DNA from 3 places in the Hydrogenophaga pseudoflava genome. Region 1 is predicted to be linked to each of the others. Evidence: predicted binding sites of a transcription regulator. Region 1 holds the regulator's gene; each other region holds the start of a gene.
The links. The regulator NrdR, encoded in region 1, represses ribonucleotide reductase genes. The targets are predictions, from matches to a motif close to CACNANATNTNGTG.

Region 1 (7,079 bases):
GGCTGGGCCCAGACTTGCATGGCGGGCAGCAGCAACGCCCCGAGGGCGGCCGACCAGAGCAGGCGGCGTGCGAGCCGATTTGTGACAGGGGAGTTCATGGACACCTCACTGGAAGGCTGTTGGTATATGTTGCGCGGCATCACTGGGCGCCGCCTTTGTCGCTGAGCGTCGGAACAAGGGGCGTCAGGATGGACTGCAGCCAGACTTCCGAGCCGGCCGTCAGCAGTCCGCTGTCATCGTCAACCTGTGCGTCGTTGGACAAGCCGCGCGCCGTGATCAGGAAGCGGTCGTTGACCATGGCCTGGATGATGCAGGTGGGGTAGTTGGCTTCTTTGAGCTGGGCCCCGGACTGGACGTCGTCACCGAATTCGGGCGTGACGGTGATCAGGTTGGCGGCACCTTCGGCCCAGTTGGCGCGGGTGTTCCAGATGCCGTCACTGATGGCTTCCTCGGTGTCTGCAGAGATCACAGTACCGGCTTCGATCCGGCCCACGACCGCCGCAAACGCCGCGTTGTCTTCCACGCTGGCGCGGGCGATGCGCTCGCATTGGCGCAAGGCGTCTTCAGCGGATGTGCGCGCCACCTGGTTGGTGCGCATGTTGTTGGAGAATTGCTCGAAGGTGGCCGAGTTGCGGGCTGCGAGTAGGCCAGCAAACGAGATGATCACCAACATGATCAGCGCAATCGGAAGCACGACCCCGCGTTCCGAGCCGTTCTTGGAAATGGGTGTATGACGGCGCATGGTGAGGTTCTCGGGCGTCAGTTGTCGTACATGTACTGCCACGGGTTGCCTCCCTCCTCGAAGTCGCGAGGCAGGCCGGGCCGCATGTTGCGAAGCTGGATGGTGGTCACGTATGCGCGGCGGACGAAACGGTCGGTGGCGGTTCGAGAGTCGCCTTTGCAGTCGACGTAGGTGCCGAGACCAGCCGTCAACGTGGTGCCATCGGCGTTGGCGGTGCCGACGGGGTTGTCGCCCGTGGGCACCGGGCGTGCGCTGCGCGCGAGCAGGCAGATGCGCACAGCCGCGACCCGGGACCAGTTGTTGATGTCTGCAGGGGTGCCCGCGGGAATCGTCAGGTCCTCCAGGGCAGGAAACCGCGGGCTTGCATCCGTTGCGTCCGTTTCTTCGGTTGCGTTGGCATATCCCGCCACCTGGTGAGGCAGTGGGTCTCCCACTGTGGGGAATGCCGTGACGGCGTACTGCACCTGCATGTCTTCGATGTTCGGGATCAGGGCGGTGGCGTTGCCAAATCCTGCACCGGTACGGCCCTGGCAGTACAACGTGGGGGTGTTTTCATTGGCCGCGTCATTGGCAATGTAGTAGCGGTTGTCGGCCAGGTTCATGCTGGTCACACCGGCCCGCGCGCCTTCTGTGCCTGTCGCGTCCCAAGGCTCGATGGCCTCGTGCGCGCAGTTTCCTGGTCGAGCAACTCCACCAGCATCTTGCGCTGTCTGGCTGTTAAGCAGCGTGGCCTCGTACCTCACAGCCAGGGCATCCGGGCCGTCGCCATCCGCATTGCACGCCAAGTCGGCAAAGGCAGCATCGTAGTCAGTGAATCCACCATCGCAGCCCCGCACCGCTTGCCCGGGGAAGCGCCGATCTCCCGACGCTTCCACGTTGGAAAACCCGGTCAGGCGAATCTGCTGCTGCAGCAACTCCAGCGCCAGCGCCGCGTCCTCGTTCATCTGGGACTCGAGCGTGCTGCCGCGGGAAGTGGTTGCGGTGTTCACATAGATGATGCCCACAGCGCCCATGAGAAAGAGACCGATGGTCAGCGCAATCATCAGCTCGACCAGGCTCAGGCCTCGCTGGCTGCGTCTAGACGGGTGAAGGTGATTTTTTGAGTTCATGTTCACAGCCCCACCTTGAAGTACATGCAGCTGTATTCCGCTTTGTCGGCTGTGCTGAGGTTGTCCGGGCAGTTGCCCTTTCCAGCGTCGAAGAGGGAGAAGTCGCCCCGGTCATCGTCTTCGTCCCCCTCCGCCGTGGCGGCTTCCTTCCACAACAGCCACACATCCAGATCGCGCGCGTTTGCATCCCGCCGGCTCATCACCACCGCATCGCCTTGCGGCAGGCGGCTGCGGACCGTACGCAAGAACTGGTCAACGTCTGCAGCAGCGAGGGCATCGGCAACGCTTTCTGCATTGGCGGAAACGGCAGGGTCCAGGTCGAGGTTGGTGTCGTCGACTTCGACCGGTGTGCTTTCAAAGTTGTCACTCAGTTCAATGTCATAGCCCTGGCGGTCATATCCGTGCACATTGACGCGGGCACGGTCGGCCAGGTCATTGACCAATGCAATGCCAGTGAGCCGCATTTGCGATGCCTTGTTGTAACTGAAGGTGGCGCCAGAAAGCCCTGCGATGCCCAGCAGCCCCACCGACACCAGCAGGATGGCCACCAGCACCTCGATCATGCTGGCACCCCGGTGGTGGCGGGGTGCAACGGACTTGGTCACGGAGATGTTCATGAAGGCCTTGCTTGTCATGGGAGCTCGGTCGCAACAGACACGCGCCCCACGCGGGAGACGGTGACCTTGTCCACCTTGGTATTGGCGTTCGCACCGGAAGGTGTGACCGTCAGGGTGGTGGTGGCTGAGCCCATCAACCCGTTTGGAAGGAATTGCATCCATTCCACCCCTCCCGAACTGGTGATCGATGCCACACCAGACTGGGCTGACACGACCTTGAGAATGCGCTCATTGGTGTTGACCACCTGGTTGCCCGCGTTGGCCAGCGTGCCCGCCCCGTCATCGACGAACACGATCCAGCCGGTGTTCCACTCGGTGCCGTCAGCGCAGGACTCTCCGTCGGTACTCGGGCAGACCACGATCTGACGGGAGGACTTGATAGATTCGGATCGCGCCAGCTGCAGTGTGGAGGACAGCTCGCGGGTGGCGCTGTCGCGCCGCCACTGGCGCAGCACCTCGCTGAAGCTGGGTGCCGCCAGGGTGGTGAGGATGGCCAGCAGCGCGATGGTCACGACCAACTCCACCAGCGTGAATCCGTGCTGTCTGGCAGAAGGCGTCAGGGGTGAGGGCAGGTGGTTCAATTTGCAGCTCCGTACTGCAATGTATCGCCCGCTTTCGAGGGTCTTCTGCGCGCCCTGACGCGCGGTCGTGTTTGGCGTGCTCAGCGGCAAAAAGCATTCATTTCTCACGCAGTTGTCGCTTTGGGTCGCCACACACACCGCCGACAGATCGCTGCCGCCCTGACGCCGTCTACTCTGTGTCCAGCGAATTTGGCTTCATTCGACCGGCAGACTTGTGCTGAGCCTGACTCTTCCAATTCGATTGACGGTGATTCTCTGACTGGTACCCATCGTGGGGACAATCTCCAGTGTTCCCATTCCAGATGCCATCATTCCCGTTGGCATGAATACGAAGCGCTGGAGCAATGCATTTCCCCGGATGCTTCGAATTCCATGGGAGCCCTGCGAAACAGCGACCAATTTGTCGGAAGGGCCGAATTGACCATTGCCATCGATGTCCTGAAAAACAATCCACCCCGATTTCCATTCTCTGTTGGAGCTTGGAGAGCAGCGAAGGCCATCGACGCTGCTGCACATCACCACGCGCTGGGACCAGCGGATGGCTTCTGATCTGGCGAGCACAAGGTGGTCTGCAATAGCTCGGGTGGCGTGTTCTCTCTGCCATTCAGAGAGCAGGCGGCTCATGGGAGGAATCGCGAGCTGAATGAGAATGGCCAGCAGCGCAGTCGCCACGACCAGTTCCATCAAGGTGTATCCACGGAATTGCGAAGGATGCTGGTGGGATGGTAATCGCATGATGAGTTCGGATGTGTAATGCGTTCGAACTCATTATTCCCGCGCGTTGGCGCCAAATCATGCCTCCGAGGAGGTAAATGACGACGACTTTTCCCTCCAATGGAGGAGGCCCTGTTTCAGCAGTTGAGCCGCGTGTTATCGGCGGACTTCGTCCACGAGCGCGCGGAACTCGTCGATGTCTTCAAAACTGCGGTAAACGCTGGCAAAGCGGATGTAGGCAACCTTGTCGAGCTTCTTGAGCTCGCGCATGACCATTTCGCCCAGCTTGGTCGATGCGACTTCACGGCTGCCCAGGTTGAGCAGCTTTTCTTCAATGCGCTCGATGGCGGCGTCCACCTGTTCGGTGCTCACCGGTCGCTTGCGCAGGGCGAGGGTGAATGAGGCGCGCAGTTTGGCCGGCACGTAGTCCACGCGCCGACCATCCTTCTTCACCACCGCCGGGAAGCTGACCTCTGGCCGCTCATAGGTGGTGAAGCGCTTTTCGCAGTGGCCGCACTGCCTGCGGCGGCGGATGAAGTCCGCGTCTTCGGAAACCCGGGTCTCAACGACCTGGGTTTCCAGATGGCCGCAAAAGGGGCATTTCACCTGTAGACGGGGAAACGGGCCGTCAGGGCATTGACCTTGGCGCGCACCGCTTCGATGTTCGCCGGGTCGCGCGGGTTGTCCAGCACGTCGGCAATCAGGTTGGCGGTGATGCGGGCTTCCTCGTCCTTGAAGCCGCGGGTGGTCATGGCTGGGGTGCCGATGCGCACACCACTGGTCACCATCGGCTTTTCCGGGTCGTTCGGAATTGCGTTTTTGTTGATGGTCATGTGGGCGCTGCCCAGCACAGCCTCGGCTTCCTTGCCGGTGATGCCCTTGGCGCGCAGGTCCACCAGCATGACGTGGCTTTCGGTGCGGCCGCTGACGATGCGCAGACCGCGTTGGGTCAGTGTTTCGGCCACGATCTGGGCGTTCTTCACCACCTGCTGTTGATACGCTTTGAACTCGGGCTGCAGCGCTTCCTTGAAGGCAACGGCTTTGGCGGCGATGACGTGCATCAGCGGGCCGCCTTGCAGGCCGGGGAAGATGGCGCTGTTGATGGCCTTCTCGTGCTGCGACTTCATCAGGATGATGCCGCCGCGCGGGCCACGCAGGCTCTTGTGGGTGGTAGAGGTCACCACGTCGGCGAATGGCACCGGGTTGGGGTACACGCCCGCGGCGATCAGGCCGGCGTAGTGGGCCATGTCGACCATGAAGATGGCGCCTATTTCCTTGGCGATCTTGGCAAAGCGCTCGAAGTCGATGCGCAGGCTGTAGGCGGACGCCCCGGCGACGATGAGCTTGGGCTTGTGCTCGCGGGCCTTGGCTTCCATGACGTCGTAGTCGATCGCTTCGTTCTTGTCGAGGCCGTAGCTGACCACGTTAAACCACTTGCCCGACATGTTCAGCGGCATGCCGTGGGTGAGGTGGCCTCCTTCGGCCAGGCTCATGCCCATGATGGTGTCCCCGGGCTTGAGGAAGGCAAGGAAGACGGCCTCGTTGGCCGAGGCGCCGCAGTGCGGCTGCACGTTGGCGGCATCGGCACCGAAGATCTGCTTGACGCGGTCGATGGCCAGCTGTTCGGCCACGTCGACGTACTCGCAGCCGCCGTAGTAGCGCTTGCCGGGGTAGCCCTCGGCGTACTTGTTGGTCAACTGGGTGCCCTGGGCGGCCATCACGGCCGGCGAGGCGTAGTTCTCGCTGGCGATCAGCTCGATGTGGTGTTCCTGGCGGGCGTTTTCCGCTTGAATGGCCTTGAACAGTTCGGGGTCGGTTTGCTCGATGAGGATGTTGCGGTCGTACATGGTTTGGCAGTCTCGGGACGGTCTCGGATGAGATGGGACCCCGCGCACTCTCTGAAAAGCGGCAGGGACTGCCCAGGCGAACGGCTGAACACCCGTAGAGCGGGCGGTGCGCTTCCCAGTGGTTGTCCCGCTCGCGGGGAGCGGGGGGCCACGTCAGCACGGACGGCAGGTGGCTGCCGCGCGCCTATCGCCAGTTGCGCACCTGTGTAGTTTATCCGAGTGGCGAGGTGCCCGCAGGCCTCGCAGCTTGGCGGTCTGTGGTCAGGAACTGGTGAGAGCGGCGTCGGCTGCCGGTTCAACCGGCTGGCCGGCAGGGATGGCTTCGGGCTGGGGATCGAGCAGCCCGGTCTGGGTTGGCTCGATCGGCTCCGGCGCGGCGGGCGCAGGCGCGGCGGTGAAGATCGGGAAGGAAGTCGGCATCGGTTTGCCCAGCGCCACGCTCTGGATCCGAAGGTGCTCGGCCATGACTTTGTTGATGTAGCCGCTGCCGTCGGTGGTCACCGCCCCCACGTAGAGCCGCAGTCCACCTTCGACAGAGCCGGCCTGCTTGATGCAATCCTGGAGCACCTTGACGCCGACCCGCAGATTGGAAAGGGGGTCGAAGGCGGCCATGGCGCCCCCGTAGTCGTCGTACTTGTCGGTGTGGACGCGGGTGAGCACCTGCATCAGGCCCTGAGCGCCCACAGGGCTCTGCGCGTAGGGATTGAAGCGCGACTCGATGGCCATGACTGCCAGGATCAGTGTCGGATCAAGGCGCACCTTGGCCCCGACCGCAAAGGCTTCGGCCACCAATGCGCCCAGCGGCTCCGGCGCCACACGGTATTTGCGGCTGAGCCACTGGGTCACGGCAGCCTGCTGTTTGGGCAGAAGGGGGGGCGGAGCGACCGCAAGGCGGTCGTCATTGCTGTTTTCCGGCATGGGGGCGGCGTCATCTGCTGCCACCACGGCCGAATCCTGGCGCTCCTGCAACCAGCTCAGCAGCAACTGCTCCATATTCGAGCGCAGTTCGCTTTGCACGGCGAGTGCAATGACCAGCACCGCAAAGCCAGCACCCAGCGCGACCATGCCGTTGCGGGTGAGGGCGACGAAGCCCCTGTACGCATCGGCGAGCGCGATGAACACGGAAGATTGGACAGCGGAGGCGCTGCTCTTTTGCTGCGCCTCTGAAATGGAAAGCGTTGTCATGTTGTCGCTCCTTGCAGGGCTGCGCCGACCACAAGGTCTGATGCAGCGGTGAGGGGGGCGCCATCAATGGCGGTTTCGCGGGCACCTGTGGTGTTTGAGGGGTGCCGACGTCGTGAGGGTTTACCCGGAACGGAAAACGGGGCGAATGGTATGTGCCCGTTAATGTTCGGTCAATGTTTTAAACGACGTTTAAAACAATATTTGGTTATTAAGAGGATGGGGATTTTGCCCTTGTTTGCAGATTCCTAGCGGCGGGTCCAGCACACATGCAGGTTGCCGTCCAT
Region 2 (7,079 bases), 2.3 Mb from region 1:
GCCTGCGCACACCACCGCTGCGGGAACGGCGGGAAGACCTGCCTGGGCTGGTCGATGCCCTGCTGCAGCGCATCTGCAGCGAATCCGGCCAGCCGATCCCCACCCTCACTGCCGATGCCCTCGCCTGGCTGCAGGCGCGCGAGCTGCCGGGCAACGTCCGCGAGCTGGAGAACCTGCTGCAGCGCGCGCTCGCGCTGAGCTCCGGCAGCCATCTGCAAGCGCAGGACTTCGCGGACCCGGGCGATGTGGACGCCGGCTTCACGGCCACCCGGCCGCCCAGCGAGCCGGTGGAGTCCACCGAGCCGCCCACCACCCAGCCCGACACCATCCCCGACGATCTGCAGAGTTACCTGGACGAGCAGGAGCGACAGGTCCTGCTCATGGCGCTCAAGGAATGCGACTACAACCGCACGGCCGCGGCCAACCGCCTGGGGCTCAACCTGCGGCAGATCCGCTACCGCATCCAGCGCCTGGGCATCACCATGCCGTCCGACGATGACGACAGCACCACCTGACACCGGCGACTGGTCGGGGGGCTGGCTGCGCACCGCGCAGCAGGTGCTCTCGCCCAACGCCAACGACCGCCCCGCGGGCGCCGTGGTCGACCTCATCGTCCTGCATTCAATCAGCCTGCCGCCCGGGCAATACGGCGGGCCGGAGGTCGAGCAGCTGTTCACCAACCGGCTCGACTGGTCGGCCCACCCCTACTTCGAGCAGATCCGGGGGCTGGAGGTCTCGGCCCACTTTTTCGTGCGCCGCGACGGACAGGTCGTGCAGTTCGTGGACGCGGACCGGCGCGCCTGGCACGCGGGCGTGTCGTGCTGGCGCGGCCGCGAGCGCTGCAACGACGACTCGATCGGCATTGAGCTGGAGGGACTCGAAGGCCAGACCTTCGAGGACGCGCAATACCGCGCGCTGGCCGACCTGTGCCGGCAGCTGGCCGACCGCTACCCGATCACCCACATCGCCGGCCACGAGCACATCGCCCCCGGTCGCAAACTCGACCCGGGGTCCGGCTTCGACTGGGCACGGCTGCAGCGCGGACTGGCCTGGGATCATCGGTGCTTTCCCGAATGTGTGATCGCCACATTCGATCCGGACGCCTCCACAGCCTGACCGGCGCCCCTCCGCGCATCGCCAGCAAACACGCGGATTTCCGCGCGGAATCCGCACGAAATGCGCGTCGGCGCTCGGTTCCTGAGTCCAAGCCACGCACCGGCGCCGCACCACGCCAGGCCTGAACGCACCGCCTTTCCGATGGCTTTTTGCCAGACGAAAACCAGCATGCACTTTTTATCAAAACACTACCGGTAGTGGCTTGAACCACCACCAGACACCAGATATAGTGTGCGCCGCACCAGCCGAACCTTCGGCGCCACAACACAAACGAAAGAGGAACCATGCTGACCGCCACGCCCACAGCCTCCCCGAACACCCCCCACATGCCCACCAGCAGCGCCGGCTCCTCCGCCGAGGCCGCTGGCGCCTCCGTGCTGACCCAGTACCAGATCATCCGCCGCAACGGCGCGGTCGTGCCATTCGAGCCGAGCAAGATCGCGGTGGCCATGATGAAGGCCTTCCTGGCAGTGCACGGCACCCAGGGCGCGGCGTCGGCCAGCGTGCGCGAGACCGTGGACGCGCTGACCCAGACGGTGGTGCGCGCACTGATGCGCTCGCGCCCCGGCGGCGGCACCTTCCACATCGAGGACGTGCAGGACCATGTCGAACTGGGCCTGATGCGCGGTGGCCACCACGAGGTCGCCCGCGCCTACGTGCTGTACCGCGAGCGCCGGGCACAGGAACGCGCCCATCAGGCCGAAGCGGCCAAGCCCGCCGAAGCCACGCTGCATGTGATGGATGGCGGCCAGCGTGTGCCGCTGGACATTGCGCGCCTGCAGGGCCTGATTGAGGCCGCCTGCGCCAACCTGGGCCAGGACGTCAAGGCGGATCCCATCGTGGCCGAGACCAAGCGCAACCTGTACGACGGCGTGCCGATCGAGGAGGTCTACAAGGCCGCCATCCTGGCTGCGCGCACCCTGATTGAAAAGGACCCGGACTACACCTACGCCACCGCGCGCCTGCTGCTGCACACCGTGGTCAAGGAGGTGCTGGGCGAAGAGGTGCCGGCCGCACAAATGGGTGAGCGCTACGCCGACTACTTCCCGCAGGCGATCAAGAAGGGCGTGCAGAACGAGCTGCTGGACGAGAAGCTGCTGCAGTTCGACCTGGCCCGCCTGGGCGCCGCGCTCAAGCCGGAGCGCGACCTGCAGTTCGACTACCTCGGCCTGCAGACCCTGTACGACCGCTACTTCCTGCATGTGCGCAAGACCCGCATCGAGCTGCCGCAGACCTTCTTCATGCGCGTGGCCATGGGCCTGGCGCTCAACGAGATCGACCGCGAAGCCCGCGCCATCGAGTTCTACGAGGTGCTGTCCTCGTTCGACTTCATGTCGTCCACGCCCACGCTGTTCAACGCCGGTACGCTGCGTTCGCAGCTCTCCAGCTGCTACCTCACCACCGTGCCCGACGACCTGGACGGCATCTACGAGTCGATCAAGGAAAACGCGCTGCTGTCCAAGTTCGCCGGCGGACTGGGCAACGACTGGACCCGCGTGCGCGCCCTGGGCGCGCACATCAAGGGCACCAACGGTGAATCGCAAGGCGTGGTGCCCTTCCTGAAGGTGGTCAACGACACCGCCGTCGCGGTGAACCAGGGCGGCAAGCGCAAGGGCGCGGTCTGCACCTACCTGGAAACCTGGCACCTGGACATCGAAGAATTCCTGGAGCTGCGCAAGAACACCGGCGACGACCGCCGCCGCACCCACGACATGAACACGGCGAACTGGATTCCCGACCTGTTCATGAAGCGCGTGATGGAAAAGGGGGAGTGGAGCCTGTTCTCGCCCAACAACGTGCCCGACCTGCACGACCTGTTCGGCGCCGACTTCGAGAAAGCCTACCTGGCCTACGAGGAGAAGGCGGCCCGCGGCGAGATCAAGCCCTACAAGAAGGTCTCGGCCACCGACCTGTGGCGCAAGATGCTGTCAATGCTGTTCGAGACCGGCCATCCCTGGATCACCTACAAGGACGCCTGCAACGTGCGCAGCCCGCAGCAGCACGCCGGCGTGGTGCACAGCTCCAACCTCTGCACCGAGATCACGCTCAACACCAGCGACACCGAGACCGCCGTCTGCAACCTCGGCTCGGTCAACCTGCACCGCCACCTCAGCAACGGCCAGCTCGACCACGCCAAGCTGCAGAAGACGATCAACACGGCGATGCGCATGCTCGACAACGTGATCGACATCAACTACTACGCGGTCAAGAAGGCGCGCGACTCCAACCTGCGCCACCGCCCGGTCGGCCTGGGCCTGATGGGCTTCCAGGACGCGCTGTACGAACTGCGCATTCCCTACGCCTCCAACGAGGCGGTCGAGTTCGCCGACCGCTCGATGGAAGCGATCTGCTACTACGCCTACTGGGCCTCGACCGAGCTGGCACGCGAGCGCGGCCGCTACAGCAGCTACCGCGGCTCGCTGTGGGACCAGGGCATCCTGCCGCCCGACACGCTGGACCTGCTGGCGCGCGAGCGCGGCGGCTATGTGGACGTGGACCGCTCGGCCAGCCTGGACTGGGACGCGCTGCGCAAGAAGATCGCGCAGGACGGCATGCGCAACTCCAACTGCGTGGCCATCGCGCCCACCGCCACCATCTCCAACATCATTGGCGTAGACGCATCCATCGAGCCCTGCTTCGGCAACCTCTCGGTCAAGTCCAACCTGTCGGGCGAGTTCACCGTCATCAACAGCTACCTGGTCAAGGACCTCAAGCGCCTCGGTCTGTGGGACGACGTGATGGTCATGGACCTCAAGCACTTCGACGGTTCGCTGCGCCCCATCGACCGTGTGCCGCAGGACGTGAAGGCGCTCTACGCCACCGCGTTCGAGGTGGAGCCGACGTGGCTGGTGGAAGCCGCCGCACGCCGCCAGAAGTGGATCGACCAGGCGCAGAGCCTGAACATCTACATGGCCGGCGCCTCGGGCAAGAAGCTCGACGAGACCTACAAGCTCGCCTGGCTGCGCGGTCTCAAGACCACCTACTACCTGCGCACCACCTCGGCCACGCACGCTGAAAAATCCACCGGTCGCACCGGCCAGCTCAACGCGGTGTCGGCCCATGGTGGCGAGCCTGCGATGAGCGCGGCACCTGCGGCAGCAATGGCCTCCGAGCCCGCGACCGACATCAAGTTCTGCGCGATCGACGACCCGGGCTGCGAAGCCTGCCAGTGATGCCTGCGCTCATGCGCGTGATGAAGGTGTCGCACCGTGTGCTTTTTCGATGCGACACCGCAACACAAAACATTCATCGCGCGCATGAGTCCTTTGCATTTCATGCCGACACTTCGATAATCCGCTGCATTGGACACCACCATGCTGACCTGGGACGAACAAGTCACTCCCTCCTCGAAGCCCGCTCTTCAAACATTGCCACCCACCTCATCGGGTGCGCAAGCTGCAGTGTCCTCCCCCGCTTCTTCCTCCGCCGCACACAGCAGCGAGCAACGCCGCGTGAACGTGGCAGACAAACGCATCATCAACGGCCAGACCGACGTCAACCAGCTGGTGCCGTTCAAGTACAAGTGGGCCTGGGAAAAATACCTCGCCACCTGCGCCAACCATTGGATGCCGCAGGAAGTGAACATGAGCCGCGACATCGCGCTCTGGAAAGATCCCAACGGCCTGACCGAAGACGAGCGCCGCATCGTCAAGCGCAACCTCGGTTTCTTCGTCACCGCCGACTCGCTGGCCGCCAACAACATCACGCTGGGCACCTACCGTCACATCACCGCGCCCGAGTGCCGCCAGTTCCTGCTGCGCCAGGCGTTTGAAGAAGCCATCCACACCCACGCCTACCAGTACATCGTGGAGAGCCTGGGCCTGGACGAAGGCGAGATCTTCAACGCGTATCACGAGGTGCCGTCGATCCGCAACAAGGACGAGTTCCTGATCCCGTTCATCGACGCGATCATGGACCCGAACTTCAAGACCGGCACGCCCGAGGCCGACCAGACCCTGCTCAAGAGCCTGATCGTGTTCGCCTGCCTGATGGAAGGCCTGTTCTTCTACGTCGGCTTCACCCAGATCCTGGCGCTGGGCCGGCAGAACAAGATGACCGGTGCCGCCGAGCAGTACCAGTACATCCTGCGCGACGAGTCCATGCACTGCAACTTCGGCATCGACCTGATCAACGCGATCAAGCTCGAGAACCCGATGCTGTGGACACCGCAGTTCAAGGCCGAGATCAAGGAGCTGTTCCTCAAGGCCGTGGACCTGGAATACCAGTACGCCGAAGACACCATGCCGCGCGGCGTGCTCGGGCTCAACGCCTCCATGTTCAAGGGCTACCTTCGCTACATCGCCAACCGCCGTGCCACGCAGATCGGCCTGGAGCCGCTGTTCCCGAACGAAGAGAACCCGTTCCCCTGGATGAGCGAGATGATCGATCTCAAGAAGGAACGCAATTTCTTCGAGACCCGCGTCATCGAATACCAGTCCGGCGGAGCGCTGTCCTGGGACTGATGCCTCATCCCATGCTCACCGAACCACAAAGCCCTGCCCCAGACGTTCCAGCGTCCGGGGCAGGGCTTTGTCACAAGATTCAAGGCCTTGGCGCCTTTCGTGGATGCATCCACGGCGCCAGGTCCCTGAATCACTTCCGCGGAGATTTGCCGCGCGAAGTGCTCTTTGCAACTTGATCAAGGAGAAAACAATGGCAACTGCGAAAAAAGCCCCGGCCAAAAAGGCCGCTGTGAAGAAGGCCGCTGCTCCGGCCAAGAAGGCCGCTGCACCGAAGAAGGCCGCTCCGGCCAAGAAGGCTGCTGCACCGAAGAAGGCCGCCGCTCCGGCCAAGAAGGCTGCTGCACCGAAGAAGGCCGCTCCGGCCAAGAAGGCTGCTGCACCGAAGAAGGCCGCTGCTCCGGCCAAGAAGGCTGCTGCACCGAAGAAGGCCGCTCCGGCCGCTCCGGCCAAGAAGGCTGCTGCGCCGAAGAAGGCCGCTCCGGCCAAGAAGGCTGCTGCGCCGAAGAAGGCCGCCGCTCCGGCCAAGAAGGCTGCTGCGCCGAAGAAGGCCGCTGCTCCGGCCAAGAAAGCCGCTGCCCCCAAGAAGGCCGCTGTCAAAAAGGCAGCCCCCGCAAAAAAAGCTGAGCCGGCCAAGAAGCCGGCAGCCCCTGCGGCCCCTGCAGCGCAAACCAAGCTGAACCCTCAGGCTGCCTGGCCGTTCCCCACGTCCAGCAAGCCCTGATTCATCCTCCGGGATGATTGACAAGCCCGGCGTGAAAACGCCGGGCTTTTTCATTGCCGCGCCCAGTCAGAGCGTGTAGTTCTGGCCACCCCTGCTGGCGATCTTGGTGGCCCCCAGGCGGTTGCCCAGTTCCGCACAACGCTCCAGCGACCAACCTTGCGACAGCCCGTGCAGCAGCGCGGCACGGAACGCATCACCGCAACCGGTCGGGTCCACCACCGCACTCGCAGACACACCAGCCACCCGGGTCTGGCGCCCCTCTGCATACACATCACAGCCGTGCTCGGCCAGCGTCACGACCAGCCCCTGAACCTGGCCAGCGATCTCCGAGAGGCTCAGGCCCGTGCGATCGCTGAGCATCTTGCCTTCGTAGTCGTTGACCGCCACCCAGCTGGCCATCGATACGAAGTGGCGCAGTTCGTCGCCGTTGAACATCGGGAGGCCCTGACCGGGGTCGAACACAAAGGGAATGCCCGCGTCGTGCAGCTGTTGCGCATGCTCCAGCATGGCGTCCCTGCCATCCGGTGCCACGATCGCCAGGCGGATGCCGGCGTCAACGGGCACACGGTTTTCATGGGCCTGCGACATGGCGCCGGGGTGGAACTCCGTGATCTGGTTGTTGTCGCGGTCGGTCATGATCATCGCCTGCGCGGTGTAGTTGTCCGCCGTCGTGCCGATGAAGCGCGTGTCCACACCCAGGCCCTGCAGCCGCGACAGGTAGTCCTGCGCATCGTTGCCGACCATGGCCAGCGGCACCGCATCGGACCCCAGTTGCCGCA
Region 3 (7,079 bases), 1.3 Mb from region 1:
ACCCGCATGCGTCCGTTGGTGCCGAAGCCCGCATCGGACCAGCGTCCGTGCTGCTGATCGGAGCGGTGGCCGGTCACGGCGCCCGCATCGGCCGAGGCTGCGTGGTTGCGCCCAACGCCGTGATCAATGCCCGGGTGACGCTCGGGGACCGGGCGTACGTGGGCTCCAACGCCAGCATCCTGCCCGACTTGCGCATCGGCGCCGGAGCGACGATCGGAGCCAACTGCATGGTCTACACCGACGTGCCGGAAGGAGCGACGGCCATGGGCGTGGCCGCCCAGGTTCTGAGCGCAACACCTCACCACGCGCCGTCCGGTTCGATGGAAGCGCATGGCTTGCAGCCGGACTTTCCAGACGATCCGTCATCAAGCATCGCCGGCGCGGGCAGCGCCCACATCGAAGCCGTCATCACCAAGGCCCTTGTGCACGTGCTTGGCGCCGGAGAGCTGGACAGAAGCGGCAACTTCTTCGAGCTCGGGTGCAACTCGCTCAAGGCGCTGGAACTTGCACAGCATCTGCGCCCCCTGCTGGGGAGGGATGTGCAGGTCGTGGACATCTACCGCTTTCCCACCGCACCGGCGCTGGCCTCCTTTCTGACAGGTGGAGACCCAGCTGCGCTGGGCATGCGCCAGGCGCAGCAGCGAGCGGAAATGAGGCGCCAGCTGCGCTCGCGTGCGTGACCACCTGCGGCATGCGCTCAGCGGCACTCGAAGCGCTCGAAGCGCAAAGCCAGCGCCGCCAGGTCTGAAGCGTCCAGCACGTCCCGCGAGGACGCCGGGCCGCGGCAGGTCTGCAGCACCCAGTGGCGCACCGACTGTGCGGCCAGCTCATCGGCCAGGCGGAACAGGTCGTCGCGCCCGAACAGGCCGGCGTGCCAGGTGGTGCGGCACTCCAGGGCCACGCCGCTGTCCAGCAGCAGGCGCAGGCTGCGCGCGGCGCGCCCGGCACCCCCGCGCGCGCCGGTGACGGTGTCGTGCAGGTGCCGGGGCGCCTTGACGTCCAGCCCCACCCAGTCCAGGTGCGCCAGCGCCTGCGCCAGGCGCTGCGGGTACATGCCGCCGGTGTGCAGACCGGTGGCGTGGCCCATGGCCCGCGCCTCGGCCAGGGCGGGCACCAACGCCGCCTGAAGGGTCGGCTCGCCGCCCGAGAAGATCACGCCGTCGAGCAGCCCGCGGCGCTGCTGCAGGAAGGCCCGCACCGCCGGCCAGGACAGGGCACCGGGCACCGCCGCGTCCAGCAGGGCCGGGTTGTGGCAGTACACGCAGCGCCACGGACAGCCCTGCAGGAACACCACGGCCGCCAGCCGGCCGGGGAAGTCGATCCCGGTCAGCCGCGTCAGCCCGCCGATGCGCAGGGCGTCGGCCCCGCGCCGCACCGCATCCGACGCCTCAGGCGGCACGGCCGGGTTCGGCAAAGAAGCGCCGCTCGGCGTGTTCGCCCTGCTTGCCCCGGTTGAAGCTGCTCACCGGCCGGTGGTAGCCCATGACGCGGGTCCAGACCTCGCAGGGCTGGCGTTCGTCGTCGCGCAGGGCGACGTCCTGGGCAAGGGCGGGGACGGTGGCGGGTGTGGATGCGTTCATGGTGGTTTCCTTGTGGGGTGGTAGGAAGACGGTGTGTCAGGCCGCCTGCAGCTGGCGTTTGGCGGCCAGTTTCTCGGCGTCGCATTTCGGGCAGAACGGGTGTTCGCCGGCCAGGTAGCCGTGGGTGGGACAGATGGAGAAGGTGGGCGTGACGGTGATGTAGGGCAGGCGGAAGTTCGTCAGCGCCCGCTGCACCAGGGCGCGGCAGGCGTCGCCGCTGCTCAGGCGCTCGCCCATGTACAGGTGCAGCACGGTGCCGCCGGTGTACTTGCGCTGCAGCGGGGCCTGGCGCTCCAGCGCCTCGAACGTGTCGTCGGTGAAGCCCACCGGCAGCTGCGACGAGTTGGTGTAGTAGGGCTGCTCGGGTGTGCCGGCCTGCAGGATGCCGGGCCAGCGCTTGCGGTCTTCGCGCGCGAAGCGGTAGGTGGTGCCCTCGGCCGGGGTGGCCTCCAGGTTGTAGAGGTGGCCGGTCTCTTCTTGGAACGCGACGATGCGCGCACGCACGTGGTCGAGGAAGCGCAGCGCGAAGGCGTGGCCCTCGTCGGTGGTGATGTCGTGCGCGTCGCCGCTGAAGTTGCGCACCATCTCGTTGATGCCGTTCACCCCCAGGGTGCTGAAGTGGTTGCGCAGCGTGCCCAGGTAACGTTTGGTGTAGGGGAACAGGCCCTGGTCCATGAGGCGCTGGATCAGCTTGCGCTTGGTCTCCAGGCTCTGTTTGCCCAGTTCCAGCAGGCGGTCCAGCGCGGCCAGCAGGCCGGCCTCGTCACCTGCGTGCAGGTGGCCCAGGCGCGCGCAGTTCACCGTGACCACGCCCAGGCTGCCGGTCTGCTCGGCGCTGCCGAACAGGCCGTTGCCGCGCTTGAGCAGTTCGCGCAAATCCAGCTGCAGGCGGCAGCACATGGAGCGCACCATGTTCGGCTGCAGCTCGGAGTTGATGAAGTTCTGGAAGTAGGGCAAGCCGTACTTGGCCGTCATGTCGAACAGGCGCCGCGCGTTCTCGCTCTCCCAGGGGAAGTCGGGCGTGATGTTGTAGGTGGGAATGGGGAAGGTGAACACGCGGCCCTTGGCGTCGCCCGTGGTCATGACGTCGATGTAGGCGCGGTTGATCAGGTCCATCTCGGCCTGCAGCTCGCCGTAGCAGAACGGCATTTCCACACCGGCGATCACGGGCACCTGCTCGCGCAGGTCTTCGGGACAGACCCAGTCGAAGGTGAGGTTGGTGAACGGCGTCTGTGTGCCCCAGCGCGAGGGCACGTTGAGGTTGTAGACCAGCTCCTGGATGCACTGACGCACGGCCGCGTAGCCCATGCGGTCCTGTCGCACGTAGGGCGCCAGGTAGGTGTCGAAGGAGGAGAAGGCCTGCGCGCCCGCCCACTCGTTCTGCAGCGTGCCCAGGAAGTTGACGATCTGCCCGACCGCCGACGAGAGGTGCTTCGGCGGACCCGACTCCACCTTGCCCGGCACACCGTTGAGGCCCTCGTTGAGCAGGGTGCGCAGCGACCAGCCCGCGCAGTAGCCGCTGAGCATGTCGAGGTCGTGGATGTGGATGTCGCCGTCGCGGTGGGCTGCGCCGATCTCGGGCGTGTAGACGTGCGAGAGCCAGTAGTTGGCCGTGACCTTGCCGGCCACGTTGAGGATCAGGCCACCCAGCGAATAGCCCTGGTTGGCGTTGGCGTTGACGCGCCAGTCGGCGCGCGTGAGGTACTCGTTGACCGAGGCCTCGACGTCCACCAGGGTCTGGCGGTCGCTGCGCAGCTGGGCGTGCTGCTCGCGGTAGACGATGTAGCCGCGCGCCGTGCGCAGGTGGTTGGCCGCGATCAGGGTCTGCTCGACCACGTCCTGGATCTGCTCGATGGTCGGCGCCGCGCCATTGAAGCGGTGACCCAGCACCTTGACCACCTGCGCGCACAGCAGCTGCGCCTCGGCCCCGTCGAATTCCCCGCTGGCCTGCCCCGCGCGCGCCAGCGCGGAGCGGATCTTGTCGGCGTTGAAAGCCTCCCGAAGCCCCGAGCGCTTGAGCACCTCGCGCGGCCAGCTGGACACCATCGAATCGTTCATGCGAATCCTCCTTGGACACTACCTATGGTGTCTAAGGTACCCACCAAACACCATAGGTAGTTTGATTTGCCGCAAAGTCGGCTGCATCAGAAGGCCATCGCCAGCCCCTTTTTTCGCTCCGAAACGGCTTGACCTGCATCAAGCCCGTGACCGACCGGGGCCGGTGTGTCGCCCAGGTGCGGACGGCGCCCCGCAGCCGGGCGAACAATCCCGCCATGGACTTCGAACACAGCCCCCGCGCACAGGCGCTGCTGCGCCAGCTGGACCAGTTCCTGCTGACCTATGTGTTGCCGCACAACGCGGCCTGGCACCAGGCGGTGCAGGACGGGCAGTACCCGCCGCCCTTCCTGGAAGACCTCAAGACGCTGGCGAAAGAGGAAGGGCTGTGGAACCTGTTCCTGCCCGGCCTGCGCGCCGACGAGCCGGGCACGCGCCTGGCCAACCTCGACTACGCGCCGCTGGCCGAGGCCATGGGCAAAGTCAGCTGGGCGGCCGAGGTGTTCAACTGCAGCGCGCCCGACACCGGCAACATGGAACTGCTGCACCGCTTCGCCACCCCGTCGCAGCGCGAACACTGGCTGATGCCGCTGCTGCACGGCGAGATCCGCTCGGCGTTTGCGATGTCCGAGCCCGACGTGGCCTCGTCCGACCCGACCAATCTGCAGACCACCGTGCGGCGCGAAAGCGGCGAGCTGGTGATCAGCGGCCGCAAGTGGTTCATCACCGGCGTGGCGCACCCGGCCTGCCGGCTGCTGATCGTGATGGCGCGCAACGCCGACGGGGACGACGACGCCAGTGAGGATGCCCACCACCAGCACAGCATGGTGCTGGTGCCCATGGGCACGCCGGGGCTGGAGGTGGTGCGCAACATCCCGGTGGTGCACCACCACGCGCCCGAAGGCCATTGCGAAATTGTGCTGCGCGGCGTGCGCGTGCCGGCCGACCACCTGCTGGGCGACTGGGGCCACGGCTTCGCGATGGCGCAGGCGCGGCTCGGCCCCGGCCGGGTGCACCACTGCATGCGCACCATCGGCCAGTGCGAGCTGGCGCTGGCCCTGGCCACCGAGCGCGCGCTGGAGCGGCGCAGCTTCGGCCACCACCTGGCCGACTACGCCAACGTGCAGGAATGGATTGCGCACTCGCGCATCGAGATCGACCAGGCGCGTCTGCTGGTGCTGCGCTGCGCCTGGCTGCTGGACCACCCCGAACAGGCCGAGCCGCCCGCCGTGCGCGCGCAGGTCGCGGCGATCAAGGTGGTGGCCGCCGGCTTGCAGACCCGCGTGGTGGACCGCGCGATGCAGGTCTTCGGCGCCATGGGCCTGTCGCCCGACACGCCGCTGGCGCAGTTCTGGACCTGGGGCCGCGCCCTGCACCTGCTCGACGGCCCGGACGAGGTGCACCTGCGCAGCGTGGCGCGGCACGAGTTCGCGCAGGCGCGCGAGCGGCTGGGCTCGCTGTCGGCCTACTTCACGACGCCGGAGCAGATGCGCACGCCACCGAGGCTGTAACCGCGCCGGTGTTCAGCGGTCCACCTGGCCCGGCAGCGACAGGTCGCCCGACGCGACCTTGAACACCTGGGCCACACACAGCAGCGGGGCGTGCACGCTGGCGTTCACGCGCAGGGCCGCGGTCACGCCGTCAAACTTGGCGGCCTGCAGCGCCGACACGTTGTCGAAGGGCACGCGCACGCTCACGCTGCCGCGCGCGAACGAGGGACTCCAGCCGGGGCTGTCGATCAGCAGCGGCAGACCCGGCCAGGTCTTGGGCAGGCGCGGCCGGCTGCCTTCGGGGATGTCGACCACCTTGAGCGCGCCCTTGCCACAGGCCTCGTCCGGCTGCAGCACCACCCAGTGCGAGTGCCACACGCCGCCGTCGTTCTTCAGGTGACCGTCGCCGTTTTCGTCGAACAGCGGCGTGTCGTCGAAGTCGGGGTGGGCGGTGACGGCAAAGGCCAGGATGCCGGCCTGGGGCTCGAAGCCGACCTCAGCCGGGTCCAGGCTGGTGGGCCAGACGTAGGAGAACACCTTGCTGCCGGCCAGCTGGCCCGACTTCGTGGGCCGCGTGCGCCCGGCCTTGCCCGAGACCTGCATGTGGAACACCAGGGCGTTGTCCTCGGTGGTGATGCGGGTGTGCACCACGTCGAAGGGCGCGTGGACCGCTTTGGCCGGCGCGGTCGCGATGCCGCCGGTGTGGTCGTGGCCGCGGTCGGCCAGGGCCGGGCCGGCGGCGGCGAGGGCGGCCGCCAGCAGGGCGGTGTTCAGGGGGGTGTGCAGACGGACAGAACGCATGAAAAACTCCTGGGTTGGGGATGGAGGGCGGACCACCGGGCGGCGATCCGTGACACCCAGTGTCGGGTTGCGATCTGTTCAGATGGGATCATTTCGTACAGAATTCATACCCTTTCGTCCAAGCCCTGGCATGACCGTCCCGCCCCCGCCCATCGACCGCCTGTCCGGCCTGCTGGAGCGCTTTCCCGTGCGCGCCGAGCTGTCCTTCACCGGCACGCTCTGTGGGGTGCAGAGCTTCACGCCGCCGCCGGGCATGGGCTACCTGCACCTGCTGCGCCGGGGCACGCTCGATGTCACGCACCCGCCGCGGCAGGCTGTGCCGCTGCGCCTGCACCTGAGCGCGCCCGCGCTGCTGTTCTACCCGCGCGCCATCGCCCACCACTTCCACAACCCGCCCATCGAAGGCGCCGACTTCACCTGTGCGCAGCTGTGGTTCGAGGGCGGTCCGGCCCACCCGCTGGTGCGCACCCTGCCCGGCGCCATCGTGCTGTCGCTGGACGAGGTCGAGGGGCTGGGGGCTTCGCTGGAGCTGCTGTTCGCCGAGACCGCCCGTGTGCGCTGCGGCCACCGCCTGCTGGCCGACCGGCTGTTCGAGGTGGTGCTGATCCAGACGCTGCGCTGGCTGCTCGACCACCCGCGCGAGGCCGGCGTACCGCCCGGTCTGGTCACGGGCCTGTCGGACCCGCGGCTGGCGCGGGCCATCGTGGCCATGCACGACGCGCCCGGCGAGCCCTGGAGCGTGGAGCAGCTGGCGGTGGTGGCCGGCATGTCGCGCACCGGCTTCACCAGCCAGTTCCGGCAGCTGGTGGGCCAGACGCCGGCGGACTACCTGAGCGACTGGCGCATCGGGCTGGCCCAGACGGGCCTGGCACGGGGCAGCTCCATCAAGCAGCTGGCGAGCGAGCTGGGCTACGCCAACCCCTCGGCGCTGAGCCGCGCCTTCGCCGCCAAGACCGGGCACTCGCCGCGCGAATGGCTCAGGGGATCGTTGCCGCCGGCACCACCGGCTCACTGAGCCCCATCGCCTCGGCCGCGATGTCCAGCGAGCGCAGCCGCAGCGCGGGGTCGAACACGTCGCTCACCAGCATGAACTCGTCGGCCTGGGTGGCGTCGGCCAGCTGCTGCAGGCCGGCGCGCACCGCCTCCGGCCCGC

Region 2: the regulator NrdR is predicted to act here: its motif matches at 1,335-1,348, upstream of HPF_RS04200 (ribonucleoside-diphosphate reductase subunit alpha).
Region 3: the regulator NrdR is predicted to act here: its motif matches at 3,655-3,668, upstream of HPF_RS22580 (ribonucleoside triphosphate reductase).

The regions. Positions count from the first base shown of each region.
Region 1 is NZ_CP037867.1:3,375,166-3,382,244, reverse strand. Features, by position in the region: gene HPF_RS16225 (pilus assembly protein) at 1-98, opposite strand, end outside; gene HPF_RS16220 (pilus assembly PilX family protein) at 140-742, opposite strand; gene HPF_RS16215 (PilW family protein) at 760-1,851, opposite strand; gene pilV (type IV pilus modification protein PilV) at 1,854-2,468, opposite strand; gene HPF_RS16205 (GspH/FimT family pseudopilin) at 2,483-3,049, opposite strand; gene HPF_RS16200 (GspH/FimT family pseudopilin) at 3,245-3,784, opposite strand; gene nrdR (transcriptional regulator NrdR) at 3,920-4,369, opposite strand; gene glyA (serine hydroxymethyltransferase) at 4,366-5,610, opposite strand; ZMP/ZTP riboswitch at 5,674-5,818, opposite strand; gene HPF_RS16185 (lytic transglycosylase domain-containing protein) at 5,872-6,795, opposite strand.
Region 2 is NZ_CP037867.1:842,005-849,083, reverse strand. Features, by position in the region: gene HPF_RS04210 (sigma-54-dependent transcriptional regulator) at 1-515, shown strand, start outside; gene ampD (1,6-anhydro-N-acetylmuramyl-L-alanine amidase AmpD) at 496-1,116, shown strand; gene HPF_RS04200 (ribonucleoside-diphosphate reductase subunit alpha) at 1,401-4,289, shown strand; gene HPF_RS04195 (ribonucleotide-diphosphate reductase subunit beta) at 4,431-5,579, shown strand; gene HPF_RS04190 (histone) at 5,770-6,300, shown strand; gene HPF_RS04185 (carbohydrate kinase family protein) at 6,367-7,079, opposite strand, start outside.
Region 3 is NZ_CP037867.1:4,696,359-4,703,437, forward strand. Features, by position in the region: gene HPF_RS22565 (phosphopantetheine-binding protein) at 1-680, shown strand, start outside; gene HPF_RS22570 (anaerobic ribonucleoside-triphosphate reductase activating protein) at 698-1,399, opposite strand; gene nrdD (anaerobic ribonucleoside-triphosphate reductase) at 1,389-1,580, opposite strand; gene HPF_RS22580 (ribonucleoside triphosphate reductase) at 1,617-3,638, opposite strand; gene HPF_RS22585 (acyl-CoA dehydrogenase family protein) at 3,854-5,146, shown strand; gene HPF_RS22590 (hypothetical protein) at 5,159-5,926, opposite strand; gene HPF_RS22595 (AraC family transcriptional regulator) at 6,057-6,941, shown strand; gene HPF_RS22600 (LLM class flavin-dependent oxidoreductase) at 6,904-7,079, opposite strand, start outside.